Regions from separate parts of the Vibrio sp. QJM3NY_21 genome, predicted to be linked through region 2. Evidence: predicted binding sites of a transcription regulator. Region 2 holds the regulator's gene; each other region holds the start of a gene.

Region 1 (6,381 bases), 800 kb from region 2:
GCGTGAAACCATTCAATGGATGGTCGACACTCAAGGGCTGTGGGATCTATCTGATACTTGGGATCCGGTATTGGATTACCTCAGTACTTACTATCAAGACAAAGGCATCGATATGAACAAGTATCGTCGTAAGCCTATTGATAGCGCCTTGATGCCACCTATGCCGGGAGACATCCTATGATCATCAATCGATTAAAGCGGACCTCTCTTACGAATGGAATTGTTGCGAATGGAGCTATTGTTATTAGAGCTATTGTTATTAGAGCTGTAGTTAATAGAGCTGTTGTTAATAGAGCTATTGCGATAGCCGCTGCAGCAGTAGTTTTGTCGCTGTCTGCGTGTACTGATGAAAAGCCGAGCACTGAAGATAAAGTTGCCTCGCGAGTCGAATCATTGGGCATGGAGTCGGAACCAGCGCCGAAGCTTAAAGCGGAAGCTAAAACTGAGGTTGAAACTCTTGTCGATAGCAAGGTAATCACTGAGGATTACATTCCGAGCTTAGTTGCAGGTGAAAAGTTGGTTCAGAATCTATGTAGTCAGTGTCATGGTGACAAGATCATTCCCTTCGTACAATCTTATCCAAACATCAAAGGTCAGAAAGCAGGGTATATTCTTAAGCAGCTGCGCAATTTTAAAAGCGATGAGCGCCAAGATTTGTACATGCAGTCGGTGGTGAAACACCTTTCGGATGAAGACTTACAAGATGCGGCGGCGTTTTATAGCACGTTGAAGCCATTGGATTTATACAATCGCACTAAAGAGTATTATCACCAATAGGTGAGGCTTTCTGGGAAGTTGGTTAAGTAGGTTTTTACGAGATTCGATAGGTAAAACAGTAGATAGCGATAGGTAAAAAAGTAAATAAAACAAAGGGCTGCGATTATGCGGCCCTTTGTCGTTGTTGTTTGTGATAAGCGTTTATGCCAGTGGTTAAGCCGCTTTGATGTGCGTGGTAATGTATGGTTGCCATGCTTGTTGATAAAGCTCTAAAGATTGGCGTCTTAGGCTATTAATTTGTGCTGCTTCAATGTCATTGATAGGGCGTTGTTCTGCAATTGCGTGACGCTCAATGCCTTGGATGATTTCGTAAAGCTCGTGCTCAGGGCCACTTTTCACATCAGCAATCGCTTTTAAGTGAAGTTGAACCTCTGCAATGATGTTGGTCTTTGGCAAACGAACCAACAAGTTAAGGTCACGGTAACCAGAGTCGGCTGGTGATTTAAACTTGTTTTTCAGCTTAACAACGTCTGCTTCACGGCTTAGCGCTTCGTAAACTTCAACCAAGCTCTCTACATCGTTCGCGATGATAGTTGCACGGGCTAAGTCCGTAATTTTTGTCACATCACCATCAAGCTCAAGGGCGATTTTTTCTTCTGCACGAGCTTGAGATTTAACGCCAGCAAATAGCGCTTCAGAATTGGTGAGTAGGGCAGTACTTTTACAGATAGTTTCTAGTTCAGCTTGGCCTTGATGCGCTTTGCTGTACAGAATATCGAAGTCGGTGTAAGGCTGAGTCGGGCGTGAGTCGAAGGCTTTGATGCCGTAAAGGCCGCTCAAACTATGACGGAATACGTTTGATGAAACTTGGTTTTGCGCAGGGGTGCGCGTTTGATCAGTCGAACTTGTTGAAACAGGTGCTGCTGCGAATGCAGGCGCTCGGCTCAATACCAATAGCATTAGGGCCGTCGTACGGAGAAATACACTCATTCAAACTCCAAAATACAAGGTTACAAAAACGGGTAGTCAAAAGGGGTAACCAGTAACGCATAAGAGTATAAACAGCTTAACTAAACTCACTACATATTAAATGGGGCTAGCTAAGACAGAAACCAACTCTAACGTTTAATATTGCTTTAAAATGTGAAGATATAGACAAATAATCCAACCGTTAGTTCCGCAATTATCAGAACTTTGAACTTAGCCAGTTTCTGATTTTATCGAAACCAATGTGGTACTTTAAACCAAGCTAAGGTTGCTCTTACCTCTCTATACTGTACCCTTGCATTATGACTGTTTAACATGAACGAAAGATGAATAATCCTGAATTTTGGCACAATAAATGGGCAGCCAACCAAATTGGTTTCCACCTCGAAGATGTAAACCCACTTCTGATTAAATTTTGGGAAAAGACTGAGCCTAGCTACGAGAAGAGTGTGTTTGTTCCACTTTGTGGCAAAAGTGAAGATCTGATTTGGCTAGCTTCAAAGCATGAAGATGTCCAAGGTGTCGAGTTAAGCCAGATAGCGGTTCGCGCATTTTTTGCAGAGCACCTTTACACCCCGACTGTGACTCAAATCAGTGGTCAGCACGAGCTGTATCAATTCGATGAACTGAACATCTACACGGGCGATTACTTCTCAGCGCCAATCCAGCCTGTCGATACCATTTATGATCGCGCGTCTTTAGTCGCATTGCCTGAAGAGATGCGAGTACAGTATGTAGAGCGTTTGAAACAACGACTGAAACCGGGTGGTAAGATCCTTCTAGTGACTCTGGATTACGACCAAAGCGAGATGGCAGGGCCTCCGTTTAGCGTCCCTAAACTAGAGATTGATCAGTTGTTCGCGGGATACAAAATCACATTGTTGAATCAAGATATTGCAGACGATGAACATCCGAAGATTGCTAAAAAAGGCTTGTCTCGATTTAGTGAGGAAGTGTACTTGATTGAGTCAGACGCTTAAGCGCAGTGAGCTCTCTAGCGAAAAGACCGCTTCAATAAAAAAGATAACACCAACAAAAAGACGGGCTCGATAGCCCGTCTTTTTTATTGTTCAGATTTGAAGTCGTGATTGTTCAGATGCGAGAACGTAATGGTTCAGATCTGAGTTAGTCGTTACCAATTAGTAGTCATTAGCTAGAAAATGGTAATTAACAGCTAGTAAATCACTTTTACTTTAGAAGCACTCTCAATTGCATCTTCAATCGCTGTCTCAGTGCTGTTACGACGAGTAAGCGCCACACCTAGACGACGGCGACCATCGATATCAGGCTTACCAAACAAGCGAACTTGCGTCTGTGGTGCGTCTAGAGCTTCTGTAAGACCTTCAAAACGAATGTTGGTTGAAGTGCCTTGACCAAGGATAACCGCTGATGCACATGGACCGTATTGCGTGATTGATTTGATCGGCATACCAGTAAAGGCGCGTACGTGCAGTGCGAATTCCGATGAGTCTTGAGACATCAGAGTCACTAAGCCAGTATCGTGTGGGCGAGGGGATACTTCATTGAAGATCACGTGGTCGCCTTTAACGAACAGTTCAACACCAAAGATGCCGTGACCGCCGAGTGCGTTAACGACTTGCTCAGCCGTGTATTGCGCCGCTTTAAGTGCGTTGTCTGACATCACTTGTGGCTGCCATGATTCACGGTAATCACCGTCTTCTTGGCGGTGACCGATAGGCGCACAGAAATGAACGCCATCAACAGCGCGAACGGTTAGAAGCGTAATTTCGTAATCAAAGTCGATGAAGCCTTCAACGATTACGCGACCCGCGCCAGTACGACCGCCTTCTTGTGCGTAGTCCCAAGACTTTTGAATGTCTTCTTCTGTTTTGATAACGCTTTGGCCTTTACCTGAAGAGCTCATTACTGGCTTAACAACGCAAGGCATGCCCACGAATTCAACAGCGGCAGCGAAGTCTTCAAAGGTGTCTGCAAAGCGGTAAGGAGAAGTGCTCAGTTTTAGTTCTTCTGCAGCTAGGCGACGGATACCTTCGCGGTTCATCGTTAGCTTCGTCGCATTTGCAGTGGGAACGACATTTAAGCCTTGAGCTTCTAGCTCTACCAACTTGCTGGTGGCAATAGCTTCAATTTCAGGAACCACATAATCTGGTTTTTCAAGTTCAATGACTGCTTGCAGTGCATCGCCGTCTAACATGTCTAATACATGGCTACGATGTGCAACTTGCATCGCGGGTGCGTCTGCGTAACGGTCACATGCAATAACTTCCAAGCCTAAACGTTGGCACTCGATAGCAACTTCTTTGCCGAGTTCACCTGAACCTAATAGAAGTACACGAGTAGCATTTTCACGAGTAGCAGTACCAAACATAGAAATTCCTTCCGATCTTTTGAGCGATTGATTGAAAACGGGGTGATCATACTTATTTCAATGATAAAAGCAAACGTTTGCGCAAGTTGTTGCGTTAATTACAGGTATAAAAAAAGCAGCCCCGTTAAATAGGGCTGCTTATTTAAAATTTTGTTAATTAGATGTACTTAGATTGCTAAGTAAGTCACTGGAATGTCGGGATTAATCGCTTCTAATGTAGATTGCGTATCCGCTAGGTGACTGATGCTACCTTCGGCAATTTCAACCAACGCTGCACTTTCAATCTGTTCAAAATCGAAGCCAGCCAGTTTAAGTTGAATCAACGCCACTTGTAGAGGTGGTAAGCTCGGGTTGAACGCTGCGTTTTCAGCGTAAGCACCGGTGAAAACCTCACCCGACGTCAATTGCAGTGAAACACCACTTAGGTTTTTGGTGTATGGAGCATGGCTGCGGTTTAGTGCTGCTAGCGCTTCTACAACAATAGGCGTTGTTTCTTCAGTCGTGTGCTTATGATCAAGCTTAGTCATTAGGCCAGTCGTCACACCTAAATCAGCAGGGCCGAATGAGTCTGGCAGGTATTCTTGCAGAGACATTTCATCACGTTGTGGAAGCTGAACCTTAAGCTCTTTCGCTGTGGTCAGTTCGTTCATGAATTGACGACAGTGACCACAAGGGCTGAAATTGATTGTGATATCAGAGATACCTTGCTCGCCTTTCATCCAAGCGTGGCTGATTGCAGATTGCTCGGCGTGTACTGTTTGGCCAAGTTGAGCACCAGCGATTTCAAGGTTTGCACCAAAATACAGAGTGCCAGACAAACCACGCACGATTGCACCAACATAAAAGTCAGATAACGGAGCGTAAGAATAGGCTGCGGCAAAAGGAAGTAGCGCAATACGTAGCTCGTCATCCGCGAAACCACTTGCTTGCAGTAGGCTAGCAAATTGTTCTGGAGACAATGTCGCGTCAAAGTTGTCTGCTAATACGATGTCACTCAAAAGTGCTTTGATTGCTGTTGGAGCACTTTCCAGCGCCAGGGTAATACGACTGTTCATGTTGAATCCTTAATTGACCTTAGGCTTTAATTCTATGCAATGCTCAGGAATTTTCTGTGATTTTGATCACTACTGTGTTGTTGCTGTTACATTGGTTTGCATAATTAGAGTGAGGTCACAGATGAAATCGATTGCAAGAGTAAAAACTACCATTGATATCGCACTTATTGCTTGAAATTGAGTTTGGTTTGTCACGTATTGATGAATAAATGTGAGAAAAAAGCCCAAGCTACCACTGAAATAATCAGGTTATGCTTGGGCTTATTGATATCTGTAACGCTTAAAAGTCGCGAACCAGTGAGTTTAGCTATTTACCAACTCATCGATTAGAGCGCGTATAAACTGTAATCAAAGTGGTTAAGAATAGAACCAAACCACGAGCGAAAATATACTCGGTGCAATGATTGAGGTGATAACCCCACAAAGAACCAATGCCAACGAACTGAATGCAGCATCTTCCTGATTCTTTTCAGCACAGGTCGCAGTACCTAAAGCGTGAGACACGGTACCCATGGTTAAACCACGCGCGATAGGGCTCTTAATGCCAATGAGATTGTAGATTGGGTAAGCAAAAATTGCCCCAAACAGACCGACAATCAATACTAGTATTGCCGCAATTGCTGCTTCACCACCTAAATGGCTCGACACTTCCATAGCAATTGGCGTGGTGACTGACTTACCTAATAAACTCGCAATCAAAGTTAAGTCCGCTTTAAAAGCCACTGCGATTAATGCTGTCGTTGTCATCGACATCACACTACCTAGCGTGCAAGCAAAGGTGATGATGCGCCAGTTGGCTCTGATTTGAGGTAGCTGTTCGTAAAGCGGATAAGCAAGGGCAACAACCGCAGGCTGCAGCATGTAGGTAATCCAGGTGTTGTCTGCATAGTAAGTCTCAAACGGTACTTTGAAGAACGTGAGTATCGGAATGATGATACCAATGCTGATCAGCAGGGGATTACACAGCGGTGAGTTTACTTTTTGACTTACCCAGCGAGCAAACAGGAATACCACGATGGTGAGTAGAATCCACATGATCAGTTACCTCTCGAAAGCAAGCGGTCTAAAAACCATGATAAGGACACCAACACCAGCAACGTGCCACCAACGGCGCTCGCCATAATTGGCAATGCGTTCGCGATGAGCATGTCGAAGTGATCCATCAACCCAACACTGATCGGAACAAACAGTAAGATCATTAGGCGGATAATCAAGCTTGCACCGGGTTGTACCCAGTGCGAAGGAACAATACCAATCACCATGGCGGCAAAC
Region 2 (6,381 bases):
ACGTGAATATAACGGCCTAGCGACAGATATGGCTCTTGGCGACATAGCTGTTTTTCTAGTTCCAATACATCTTCAAATTGGTAATCGCCCATGTACTCCATATTACCTATGTAGTCACTGAAAGAGCGAATGCCTGATTTACCACAGATTTCTAGACCGGCGTCTTCTATCCATTGGTAAACCTCTTCTGGCTTCAAGCCTTTTTGTGGTTGCAGCTTAAACCGTTTTCGATGTGGCATCCCATTCAATACATGAGGAATATTGCCACAAATCACATTTTTCAAGACTAATCCGTGATGGTTGTAAAACATTATCGAGGCAACGCCACCGGGTCTTACTTGCTCCAACAATAAATCAAGCGCCTCTTTAGGATCGGCTAACCATTCCATTACCGCATGAAACATCAAAAAATCGACTTTCTCATCGAGATGTTCTGCGACTTTTTGTACCGGAGAATGGATGAATCGATACTGATCTAACAAACCCGCTTCGCTGATACTTTCTTCTGCTAGCTTCAGCATTTCAGAAGAGAGGTCGCAAAGAGAAACGTTATGCCCAAGCGACGCAATTTTTTGCGACATCTGCGCAAGGCCGCCTCCAGCATCAAGCACATGCAGCGGCGAAGCTGATTGCTCAAATTTGCTCAAAGCTTGTTCTAAATCTTCCCATACGATGATCTGACGGATCTCTCCTTTGTCAGAGCCGTAAATGTTTTTTGCAAATTTGTGGGCAATATCGTCGAAATTACGGTCTTCAGTCACGGCTACTTGAGTTATTATGTCCTATCGTGCCTGCTATTCTGTCACAGGAATTTCAGGAATAAAGAGGCGATGTCTCTTTTTACTACTAAGTGATGTTTTTTCGGACTATTCGGATATGTTTGAGCTGAAAAAAGTAGTGTCTTCGTTACTGATGCCACTGCCAGCAATGTTAATTCTCGCTTTTCTGGGTTTAGCCCTAGTGATGTTTACTACCAAAAGGAAGACGGGTTGCCTAATCACCCTTTCAGCCCTCTGTGGTATTTTCCTCATCGCTTTCCAGCCAGTTTCTAATCAACTTTTAATGCCAATGGAAAGGCAACACACCGCTTTTTTACCTGTCGATGAAACCATCGATTACGTGATGGTTCTCGGAAGTGGTCACGTCGTAGACGACCAAATCCCACCAACATCAGAGCTTAGTCGCACCGGTCTAATGCGTTTAAGTGAAGGGATTCGTATTCTACGCCTTTACCCTGGTGCAAAACTCATTTTGTCTGGCTATGGCGCAGGCACTGAAGTGAGCAATGCTAGAATGATGGCCAAAGTTGCGTTGGCACTAGGTGTCTCAAAGCCCGATATCATTCTGCTTGAAACAGCAAAAGACACTTGGGAAGAAGCCCGCCAAGCCGCTGCGTTCGTTAAAAATAAAAGAATGGTACTGGTAACTTCCGCTAGCCATATGACTCGCGCATTGAATGAATTCCATGCTGCCGGCATGAGGCCATTACCAGCACCAACCAACTACCTTGCACAAGAAGGGATTGTTGAACCTTGGAATAAGTACATGCCCAAAGCTCTTTACCTTGAGCAAACTGAACGTTACTGGCACGAAACAATGGGGTTGATGTGGCAAAGCCTGCGTGATTGGCTTGATACAAGTAATGACACCGTTGAAGAACCCATTGTTGTTCCTGAAACATCTCGCTTAGTTGAAGATGACGGTGGTATTTCTGCGGCGCAGCCTCAATAAGCTCAGCCGAATCAGTAAACTGAATTTTATCAGTAGACATAATCTTACCTGTAGACATAGCCTTATCTGTAGACTCGGCCAGATAGGCAAGACTGATTAACCAAGTAATTTGCAGGTTTCCAGTTCATAAACAGTAAAAGCTAAGTAATAAAAAAGCCGAGACATCAATGATGTCTCGGCTTTTTACGTTTAAATATCGTTGTTGATTGGTCATTCCCGAAGGAAATCAATCACCAGCGAACATGTAACCTTCACCGTGAACCGTTACAAAAATTTGTGGATTCTTAGGGTCAAACTCCATCTTCGCACGCATACGACGGATTAACACGTCGATAGTTCGATCGTTTGGAGCATCCACTCGGTGGCTGATCATATTCAGAATGCGTTCACGACTTAATACCTGGTTAGGGTAAGAAGAGAGCGCAACCAACAGTTCATATTCAGCTTTAGTCAGTTTTACCGGTTCGCCGTTTTTGCTTAGCGCACGACGAGGGATATCAAACGTCCACTCACCAAAACGAACCACAGATTCGTCTTCAGTCTCTTCAACCTTACCTGCTGCTGTTTTACGAGCGGCAGAAATGCGCCAAAGTAGGTTTTTAACTCGAACCAATAACTCGCGAAGTTCGAAGGGTTTAGTAACGTAATCGTCAGCGCCCATTTCAAGGCCAACGATTTTGTCGATGCTATCCGTGCGTCCAGTAACTAAAATAATTCCAATGTCTGATTGACTGCGTAATTCGCGAGTTAGCATCAATCCATCTTCGCCTGGTAAGTTGATGTCCAGCATAATGAGGTCAACGTTATTATCTTCTAACACGTTTCTCATTTGAGCGCCGCTTTCCGCTTCGCTTACTGTGTAACCTTCGTTCTGGAAGTATCCGACCAGTTTACTGCGGGTTACCACATCATCTTCTACGACTAATACGTGATAGCTCATCTACACCACTTTTCTTATTTAATAGTTTCAGTGACTATTCTATTCATAACTCGTAACAATTCTAGTGGTACACAAGATAAAAGCCAGAAACATGGATCTTTTTTGATACAAGACAATCTTAAACCTTGCTATTTATCGTCCATCGCAATTCAATATAGGCATTACTACTAACGAGTAACTTTGCGTTTCGCAAATAACCTTGTTATTCAGCCTTGGTGTGCTTTGCACAAGTAACTTCAAGATGCATATAAGTAACACCACAAGACTAAATCAGGATCTAAGAAATGAAAGATACGAAAGCGTTCAACGAGCAAAGAGCAGAAATATACTGGTGGCTATCAAGCTTATTCGCTAAAGAGCTCACTCAAGAAGAACTCGATCACTACCACTCTGTTGAAATTCGTTCTTTCCTAACTGGTTTAGGCGAAAATGAAACACTAAAGCCGGCGATCGATAGCCTAGTGGATGCGCTAAACCGCCTACAAACGCGTGAGGATGCTCAACTAGAATTGTCTGCTGACTTCTGTGACTTATTCTTAAAAACAGATAAGCATGGCGCACTTCCTTACGCTTCTATGTATATCGGTGAGACTGGCCTTTTGAATGATAAGCCAGCAAAAGATATGGAAGAGATCATGGCCAAGCACAACTTAGTGGTGAACCAAGACCTAAAAGAACCAGCTGACCACATCGCTATCGCACTCGACTTCCTTGGCAACTTGATCATCCGTTCTAATGAAACGGAACTTGAAGAAGAGCTAGAAAAATCGTTCATTGTTCAACAGCAATTTATCGAGCAACAACTTCTTACTTGGGTACCAAAGTTCAACGTTAAATGTCATGACGTTGACGAATTCGGTTTCTACGCTTCAGTCTCATCTCTGCTACTTGCATTCTGCAAATTGGACACCCAATACCTTGCTGGTGAATAAGCTTATTGGATGACTCGTTAAATAAATTCAGAAGAATGTGACAATTCACCCGGATTTCCGGGTGAATTTTATTGCGAGTAATTTCTAGTCAGTCTAAAATTGTGACCGCAAACGATAAAATATGAAACATTCACGAAATGCTATGCTTATTATAGTTTTGAGCATTTCGGTGTTAAGACAAGCCGCTCAATAGCGGTTTTTTGTTTTTTAGCACTTTAGTACCCAAAGAGCCCTACAAATTTAAGCTCTTAGTTAGGTAGCTTAACGGCTACTTCATTCCGTACTTTGGGAAAGTAGCTTCTAATAGGATAAAACCATGGCCACTATAAAAGATGTCGCTCGCTTAGCAGGCGTATCAACAACAACCGTTTCTCACGTAATCAACAAAACTCGCTTTGTTGCAGAAGCGACGCAAGAAAAAGTAAATAAAGCCGTAGACGAACTGAACTATGCACCAAGTGCCGTTGCTCGTAGTTTGAAGTGCAATACAACCCGCACTATCGGCATGCTAGTTACTCAATCAACTAACCTATTCTTCTCTGAAGTTATCGATGGTGTTGAAAGCTACTGCTACCGTCAAGGTTACACTTTGATTCTGTGTAATACGGGCGGTATCTATGAGAAGCAACGTGACTACATTCGAATGCTTGCAGAGAAACGTGTAGATGGCATCTTAGTTATGTGTTCTGACCTAACTGAAGAGCTAAGAGGCATGTTAGACCGTCACGCTGACATTCCTAAAGTGATTATGGATTGGGGCCCTGAGAGTTCTCAAGCAGATAAGATCATCGACAACTCTGAGGAAGGTGGTTACCTAGCGACCAAATACCTCATTGAGCACGGTCACTCCAAGATTGCTTGTTTAAGTGGCCACTTAGACAAAGCGGCATGTGTTGAACGCATCGCGGGTTACAAACGCGCACTCAACGAAGCTAAGATTGCTACCGATGATAACATGATCATTGAAGGTAACTTCGAGTGTGATACTGCGGTTCTTGCTGCAGAGAAAATCATTAAGATGGTAGATCGCCCAACGGCCGTATTCTGTTTTAACGACACGATGGCACTCGGCCTAATGAGCAGATTGCAAGAGAAAGGAATTCGTATCCCTGAAGATATTTCAGTGATCGGCTATGACAACATCGAGTTGGCTGAATACTTCTCTCCGCCGTTAACAACGGTTCACCAACCCAAACGTCGTGTTGGTAAGAACGCTTTCGAAATTTTGTTAGAACGCATTAAAGATAAAGACCATGAAAAGCGTGTGTTCGAAATGCACCCTGAAATTGTTGAGCGAAGCACAGTTAAAACGTTAAATTAATTGATAAATTCAGTTTAATATAATTAAGCGCACCTTTAGGTGCGCTTTTTTTATCAACAACATGAATGAACCTGGTATCATACTGGAAAGATCATTAATTGAAGCAATATCACATTTTGAAATAACAAGTGTGAGCCTCATTCAACAAAAACTTTATTCTATTCAATCAGTCACGCACAGGGCAAATCACTTGAAAGAGTGAGACGCAAAGCTTCCGGCCTAAACCACTCGTTGGTATGGTAGCGGGGTTACCGATGGCAAAATGCAGTAACTACTAATAATTTAGTAATTTACGGCTAATTGACAATTTAATTGCAACATTTTGCTAATCTCTCGGACCTGCTTATTTGGTGGCGTAGTTCAAATACACCGAGATAAATAACATGGATAAACCGATACTAAAGGATTCAATGAAATTATTTGAATCCCTAGGAAAAATAAAATCACGCTCGATGTTTGGTGGCTTCGGTCTTTTTGCTGATGACACTATGTTTGCTCTGGTTGTAAATGACCAGCTGCACATACGAGCAGACAAATGCACAACGAAACAGTTCGAACAACAAGGGTTTCAACCGTACGTCTACAAAAAACGTGGTTTCCCTGTCGTTACTAAATATTTCGCTTTACCCGAAGGCCTGTGGCAAGACCAAGAGAAAATCTTGCAGCTTGCAACGACGTCTCTGGGTTTTGCTAAAGAAGAAAAAGCTGAGCAATCTTCAGCTAAGCCTACTCGACTCAAAGATCTGCCCAACCTTCGGCTCGCCACTGAGCGTATGTTGAAAAAAGCAGGGATCGATTCCGTAGAACGTTTATATGAATCTGGCTCTGTAAACGCATTTAACGCCATCAAAGAATCACATGCGTCTTCTGTCAGTATTGAACTACTTTGGGCGCTAGAAGGCGCGATCAATGGCACACATTGGTCTGTTATACCGCAGCAGCGTCGTGAAGAGCTTATCAATCGCGTCAATTAACATTGTAAGTGAAAAACTATATACATAACTAAGCCGCATTTACTGCGGCTTTTTTTATATCTGCTGAAAGTTAATCTATGCTTTGCCTGTCTATCTATACTAATGGTATACATTGAAAATTTAGAGGAAGTATCAATGAGTAAGAAAATGATATTGGGTATTGTGTTGGTCGTAACCATCGTCTTGTTAGGCGTCAATTTCGGCCAATACCTAACGCTTGAAAATGCCAAGGCCCAACAAGCCGTTTTAAATGACTACATTGATAGCAACTTCATTGCTGCCGCTGCTATCTATTTTGTCGCGTATGTAATGATTACTGCTTTCTCAATTCCTGGTGCTGCTGTTGTGACCCTGTTAGGAGCTGCGCTATTTGGTTTCTGGAATAGTTTGCTGCTGGTCTCTTTCGCCAGTGCCATCGGTGCAACCCTCGCATTTCTAAGTAGCCGCTACCTTTTACGTGACTGGATCCAAACCAAATTTGGT
Region 3 (6,381 bases), 350 kb from region 2:
CTGGCGACGAATACGAGCGTAAGCACCGGTTGCCAGCGCAGCCGATTTAATGCCGCCCGTTGAGTTTGAAGGCAGTGTGATACCACGACCAACAGATAGACACTCAACCAGCATACGCCAGCCTTGTCCGGCCATCTTCTGGCCACCAATGATGAAATCGATAGGAACGAAGAGATCATCACCTTGGGTTGGGCCATTTTGGAACGGTACGTTAAGTGGGGAGTGACGATTACCAATCTTCACGCCTTTTAAATCTGTAGGGATAAGCGCGCAAGTGATACCGAGCTCTTGCTTGTCACCAAGTAGGCCGTCTGGATCTCGTAATTTAAACGCAAGTCCCAATACTGTTGCGACAGGTGCAAGGGTAATGTAGCGCTTGTTCCAAGTGAGGCGCATGCCTAAGACTTCTTCGCCTTGCCATTCGCCTTTACATACAATGCCGTAATCAGGGATTGAGCCTGCATCTGAGCCAGCTTCCGGGCTAGTTAGGGCAAAACAAGGGATCTCTTTACCTTCCGCTAAACGGGGTAGGTAGTGGTTTCTTTGTTCTTCTGTACCGTAGTGCTGCAATAGCTCACCGGGGCCTAACGAGTTAGGTACGCCAACGGTTGATGACAATACGCTAGAAACGCCTGTTAGCTTCTGTAGTACTAAAGACTGAGCGTAAGCCGAGAACTCTAAACCGCCATATTTTTTCTTGATGATCATTGCGAAGAATTTATGGTCTTTCAGGTATTGCCATACTTCTGGTGGCAAATCAGCCAGCTCATGCGTTACTTGGTAATCATTGACCATTTCACACACTGTATTTACTGGACCATCTAAAAATGCTTGCTCAGCTTCAGACAGCTTCGGGTCAGCGATGTTTTGAAGTTTCTTCCATTCAGGCTTGCCTTTGAACAGCTCTGCTTCCCACCACACAGTACCCGCTTCTAATGCTTCCTTTTCTGTCTGAGACATTGCAGGCAGTACTTTTTTAAACAAAGAAAGCGCTTTTTGACTGATGATGGTCTGACGAATTGCCGGTACAGCAAAAATCGCAATGGCTAAGAGATAACAAAGCCAGCCAGTGACAGCTACGCCGCCAAACAGTGTTAATGCTACCATTGTGCCGGTTAATACGATTAATGCGCGTACTAGGCTAACTCTATGGTAAAGACAGACGCTTAAGACTGCTGTCATGCCGAGTAGGGAGAGCAATATGTTCATGATCGATTTCCTTTTCAGAGATCACTTATTGTTATTAAGTTTAGGTAAGAGGTCTAACCAGTCAAGTGTAAACAAAATATTAAATATTTGTAAAACTCTAAAGTGGATAAAAAGTGATCTCAATAGAGTTAAAGTTCTAATTGTGAGAGGTTGGTGGCGAATATTTGGGCGGATCGGCAGCGACAGGCTAATAAAGGTGGCAATCTTTGGGCTTAAGTGTCGACACTATTTCATGTTTGTGGGTAAACTCAGTGATAAAGAGGGGGAAACCCCCAGTTCTCATTTCGCGCACTTTAAGTTGCGTCAAAAAAATAAGAGATAAGCCTTATGTACCATGACCTAATCAAAAGTGAATTGAACGAAGCTGCTGACGTTCTTAACAAGTTCTTGAGTGATGACCATAACATTGCCCAAATTGAAGCTGCCGCAAAACTGATTGCAGATTCATTTAAGCAAGAGGGTAAAGTACTTTCTTGTGGTAACGGTGGCTCACACTGTGATGCGATGCACTTCGCGGAAGAGCTTACTGGCCGATACCGTGAAAATCGTCCAGGTTACGCTGGTATTGCGATTTCAGATCCTAGCCATTTATCTTGTGTAAGTAACGACTTTGGCTACGACCACGTATTTTCTCGTTATGTAGAAGCGGTAGGCCGTAAGGGTGACGTGTTGTTTGGTTTATCGACTTCTGGTAACTCTGCCAACATTTTAAAAGCGATTGAAGCTGCTCAAGCTAAAGGCATGAAAACCATTGCGCTAACCGGTAAAGATGGCGGTAAAATGGCAGGTTGTGCCGATATCGAAATTCGAGTTCCACATTTTGGTTACGCTGACCGCATCCAAGAGATTCACATTAAGATCATCCACATTGTGATTCAGCTTGTTGAAAAAGAAATGGAATAATAGTTTTAAAGACATTTGGGGCCCAACTTAGGCTCCATTGGTTTTGATAGGGAGTAGATTAAACCATGTGTGAATTGCTCGGTATGAGCGCGAATGTGCCAACTGATATTTGTTTTAGCTTTACTGGTCTTATGCAGCGTGGAGGCAATACCGGCCCGCACCGCGATGGCTGGGGTATTACTTTCTATGAAGGAAAGGGTTTCCGTACGTTTAAAGATCCTAACCCTAGTTGTGAATCCAAGATCGCTGAGTTGGTTCAAAACTACCCAATTAAAAGTCAAGCTGTTGTCAGTCATATCCGTCAAGCTAATCGTGGTGGCGTTAATCTAGAAAATACTCACCCATTTACCCGTGAGCTTTGGGGACGATACTGGACCTTCGCCCATAATGGCCAATTAACGGATTACGATGATCTGGTTAGTGGTCGTTTCAGACCGGTCGGTGAGACGGACAGTGAACTTTCTTTCTGTTGGTTAGTGAAACAATTAGAAGATCGTTTTCCTGAACCACCACAAGACATGGAAGGTATGTTTCGCTTTGTCGCTGAGTGTTGTGATCAGCTAAGAGAGAAAGGCGTCTTCAACATGTTACTCAGTGATGGTGAGTACGTGATGACCTACTGTACGAATCATTTGTACTGGATAACAAGACGCGCGCCTTTTGGCAATGCGAGCCTGATTGATGAAGATGTTGAGATAAACTTCCAAGAAGAGACCACGCCGAATGATGTGGTCACGGTGGTAGCAACTCAGCCTCTAACATGCAATGAAGAGTGGTTTAGAATGAAGCCGGGCGAATATGCGTTGTTTCATTTTGGTGAGCTGATCGGCAATAACCATAAAGCCTTGGAAGATGTTGCTTATGCACCTAAAAAGGTTGCAAGCCAAGCACCAACTGAGCCATTGAGCTAAACGTTCCGAATAGTATCATTTTTGATCCGAACATAAGAAAGGCCGCTTACTGAACCAATAAGTCAATAAGCGGCCTTTTTATTTTCTGATTTTTAAGGGCTTGCTCTTTAGTGATTTACTTTGCGAGAATAGCTATACGAATTACTCTTCTGCGTAACCGTGTTTGCCTAATATTTTACCGTCTAAGACAGCTTGCCCGTTTACCATCGATAAACGATCTTCGGCAAACCATTTACAGACCATAGGGTAAATGCAGTGTTCTTGGGTGAGCACTCGGCTTGCTAATATGTCAGCATCATCATCTTTAAATACTGGCACCTTAGCCTGTAAGATCACTGGGCCACCATCGAGCTCTTCGGTAACAAAGTGGACGCTGGTGCCATGCTCTTTGTCCTTTGCATCAATAGCACGCTGGTGGGTGTGCAGCCCAGGATACTTAGGTAATAGAGAAGGGTGGATATTGATCATTTTACCCGCGTAATGACGAACAAACTCTGAACTCAGAATGCGCATGTAGCCAGCGAGTACAATCAGGTCGGGTTGGTAAGCATCGATCTGAACCATCAATTCATGATCAAACTCTTCACGCGAGTTAAATTCTTTTGGATTCACCGAGTGAGCGTGAACACCTGCTGATTTTGCGCGCTCTAGACCAAAAGCATCCGCTTTATTTGAGAAAACTGCCTTAACAGAGGCGTCAATCGTGTGGCTGTCACAGGCATCCAAAATAGCTTGTAAGTTGCTTCCGCTTCCTGAGACTAAAACGACGATGTTTTTTTTAGAGTGACTGTTATTCATAGAATGGCTGTTCTTCATAGAGTGGGTCATGCGATTGGTTAACTAAAGTATTTACAATTTACCTACATAAACTAAGGTTTTCTGCGTGCTAAATAGCAAAATGAGGACCAATAGGTCCTCATTTATTAACTAAGTAAGTGAACGTATCACTTATTTAATTTCAACTTGCTCTTCGCCAGCTTCAGCGTTTGCGATCTCACCGATAACCCAAGCGTTTTCGCCTTCAGCTTTCAGTAGTTCAACAGCAGCGTCTGCTTGATCTTTAGGTAGAGCAACAATTAGGCCTACGCCACAGTTGAAAGTGCGGTACATTTCAAATGTCTCCACGTTTCCTTTCTCTTGTAGCCAGCTGAAAATAGCAGGCCATTCCCAGCTTTTTCCATCAATCACTGCTTTAGTGCCTTCAGGAAGTACGCGTGGGATGTTCTCCCAGAAACCACCACCAGTGATGTGCGAAATAGCATGAATGTCATGCTCTGCGATCATCTTAAGTGCCGATTTGATGTAAATCTTAGTAGGTTCTAGTAGGTGCTCACCGATAGTGCGACCTTCTAGTTCTTCATTCTTATCAGCACCAGAAACTTCTAGAACTTTACGAATCAAAGAGTAACCGTTTGAGTGTGGACCACTTGAGCCAACAGCGATAAGTGCGTCGCCTGCTGCTACTTTAGTACCATCAATGATGTCAGCTTTTTCTACGACACCAACACAGAAGCCAGCAACATCGTAGTCATCGCCTTCGTACATACCAGGCATTTCAGCCGTTTCACCACCGATTAGTGCACAGCCAGCTTGAACACAACCTTCAGCGATACCAGAAACAACGTCTGCAGCTGTATCTACATCTAGCTTACCTGTTGCGTAGTAGTCTAGGAAGAATAACGGCTCACCACCTTGAACGATTAAGTCGTTCACACACATTGCCACTAGGTCGATACCAATGGTGTCGTGTTTTTTCAGATCCAAAGCAAGGCGAAGTTTAGTACCAACACCATCAGTACCTGAAACAAGTACCGGCTCTTTGTATTTCGTTGGAAGTTCACATAGGGCGCCAAAGCCACCAATACCGCCCATTACTTCAGGGCGACGAGTGCGTTTAACAGCACCTTTGATACGGTCTACTAGTGCATTACCTGCGTCGATATCAACACCAGCGTCTTTGTAGCTTAGAGAAGAAGTATTACCACTCACGGGATAGTCCTCGAACTTAAGTTGGATGTGAAAACGGCGCTATTCTAACAGGGCTTGATTACCAAGAGCAAACGTTTGCGCGGTTTTTTTTATTAGAATAAAGATTCTGAAATAACCCCACAGTTCGTGTATAATCTACAGGTTTGTTTAAATATTGCCGGAGTTGGAAATGAAAGTTGTTGAAGTGAAACACCCGCTAGTAAAACATAAAATTGGCCTGATGCGTGAAGGTGACATTAGCACTAAGCGTTTTCGTGAGCTAGCGACAGAAGTGGGTAGCCTTCTAACATACGAAGCGACATCAGATTTTGAAACTGAGCGTGTGACGATTAACGGTTGGAACGGTCCAGTAGAAGTTGACCAAATTAAAGGTAAAAAAGTAACGGTAGTGCCAATTCTACGTGCTGGTCTAGGCATGATGGACGGCGTTCTTGAGCACATCCCAAGTGCACGTATCAGCGTTGTTGGTATCTACCGTGACGAAGAAACGCTTGAGCCAGTACCATACTTTAACAAGCTTGCATCTAACATCGATGAGCGTATTGCTCTAGTGGTAGATCCAATGCTTGCGACAGGTGGTTCTATGATCGCGACTATCGACCTTATGAAAGAGAAAGGTTGTAAGCACTTTAAGATTCTTGTGCTTGTTGCTGCTCCTGAAGGTATCGCTGCTCTAGAAAAAGCGCACCCAGATGTTGAGCTGTACACGGCTGCAATCGATGAGAAGCTAAACGACAAGGGCTACATTGTTCCTGGTCTTGGCGATGCTGGTGATAAGATCTTCGGTACTAAGTAATTCAGTTTCGGTTTAAATTAATTCAAAGAGTTTTAAATTTAACTGAACCTGCTTAATTAGCCGTATAAATAAAAGGGAGAGCATTCGATGCTCTCCCTTTTTTGATCTTGTTAGGTTGTGATTTTTTTGAATCCAGCCTTACCGATAAATTAATCGATTTGAGCTTTGTCTACTACGGTGTTGTCGCCTAATTCTTCTGGAAGGACTAGGTTAAGTAGGATTGCCACGATGCCACATAAGCTTACGCCCTGTAGGCTAAAGTCACCGATGCCAAATGCCATGCCGCCAATACCGAAGACTAACGTAATACCCACAATCACAAGGTTGCGTGATTTATGTAGGTCTACTTTATTCTGAATTAGAGTATTCAAGCCTACCGTCGCGATTGAACCAAACAGTAGAATCATGATGCCGCCCATCACAGGAACAGGAATCGTTTGAAGTAGCGCGCCTAGCTTACCGACCAATGCAAGAACAATCGCTGTTACCGCAGCCCAAGTCATGATCACTGGGTTGAATGCTTTGGTCAGCATTACTGCACCTGTTACTTCACTGTACGTAGTGTTTGGTGGA

What was found. The regulator PurR, encoded in region 2, represses purine synthesis genes. The targets are predictions, from matches to a motif close to TNANGNAAACGTTTNCNTNA.
Region 1: purT (formate-dependent phosphoribosylglycinamide formyltransferase) is a predicted target of PurR. The motif match lies at 4,120-4,139, and genes of this name have one in related genera.
Region 3: purM (phosphoribosylformylglycinamidine cyclo-ligase) is a predicted target of PurR. The motif match lies at 5,076-5,095, and genes of this name have one in related genera.

Annotation. Positions count from the first base shown of each region.
Region 1 is NZ_CM173513.1:1,525,967-1,532,347, forward strand. Features, by position in the region: gene AC3CID_RS06945 (hypothetical protein) at 1-181, shown strand, start outside; gene AC3CID_RS06950 (c-type cytochrome) at 178-777, shown strand; gene AC3CID_RS06955 (RelA/SpoT domain-containing protein) at 931-1,707, opposite strand; gene AC3CID_RS06960 (thiopurine S-methyltransferase) at 2,031-2,684, shown strand; gene purT (formate-dependent phosphoribosylglycinamide formyltransferase) at 2,879-4,054, opposite strand; gene cdd (cytidine deaminase) at 4,222-5,109, opposite strand; gene AC3CID_RS06975 (LrgB family protein) at 5,467-6,144, opposite strand; gene AC3CID_RS06980 (CidA/LrgA family protein) at 6,147-6,381, opposite strand, start outside.
Region 2 is NZ_CM173513.1:2,324,908-2,331,288, forward strand. Features, by position in the region: gene cmoM (tRNA uridine 5-oxyacetic acid(34) methyltransferase CmoM) at 1-761, opposite strand, end outside; gene elyC (envelope biogenesis factor ElyC) at 877-1,731, shown strand; gene torR (two-component system response regulator TorR) at 1,958-2,671, opposite strand; gene torD (molecular chaperone TorD) at 2,956-3,603, shown strand; gene purR (HTH-type transcriptional repressor PurR) at 3,920-4,924, shown strand; cyclic di-GMP riboswitch class I at 5,095-5,180, shown strand; gene AC3CID_RS10255 (TfoX/Sxy family DNA transformation protein) at 5,308-5,898, shown strand; gene AC3CID_RS10260 (TVP38/TMEM64 family protein) at 6,034-6,381, shown strand, end outside.
Region 3 is NZ_CM173513.1:2,677,420-2,683,800, reverse strand. Features, by position in the region: gene fadE (acyl-CoA dehydrogenase FadE) at 1-1,209, opposite strand, end outside; gene lpcA (D-sedoheptulose 7-phosphate isomerase) at 1,537-2,112, shown strand; gene AC3CID_RS11810 (class II glutamine amidotransferase) at 2,178-3,023, shown strand; gene purN (phosphoribosylglycinamide formyltransferase) at 3,165-3,851, opposite strand; gene purM (phosphoribosylformylglycinamidine cyclo-ligase) at 3,972-5,012, opposite strand; gene upp (uracil phosphoribosyltransferase) at 5,182-5,808, shown strand; gene AC3CID_RS11790 (uracil-xanthine permease family protein) at 5,958-6,381, opposite strand, start outside.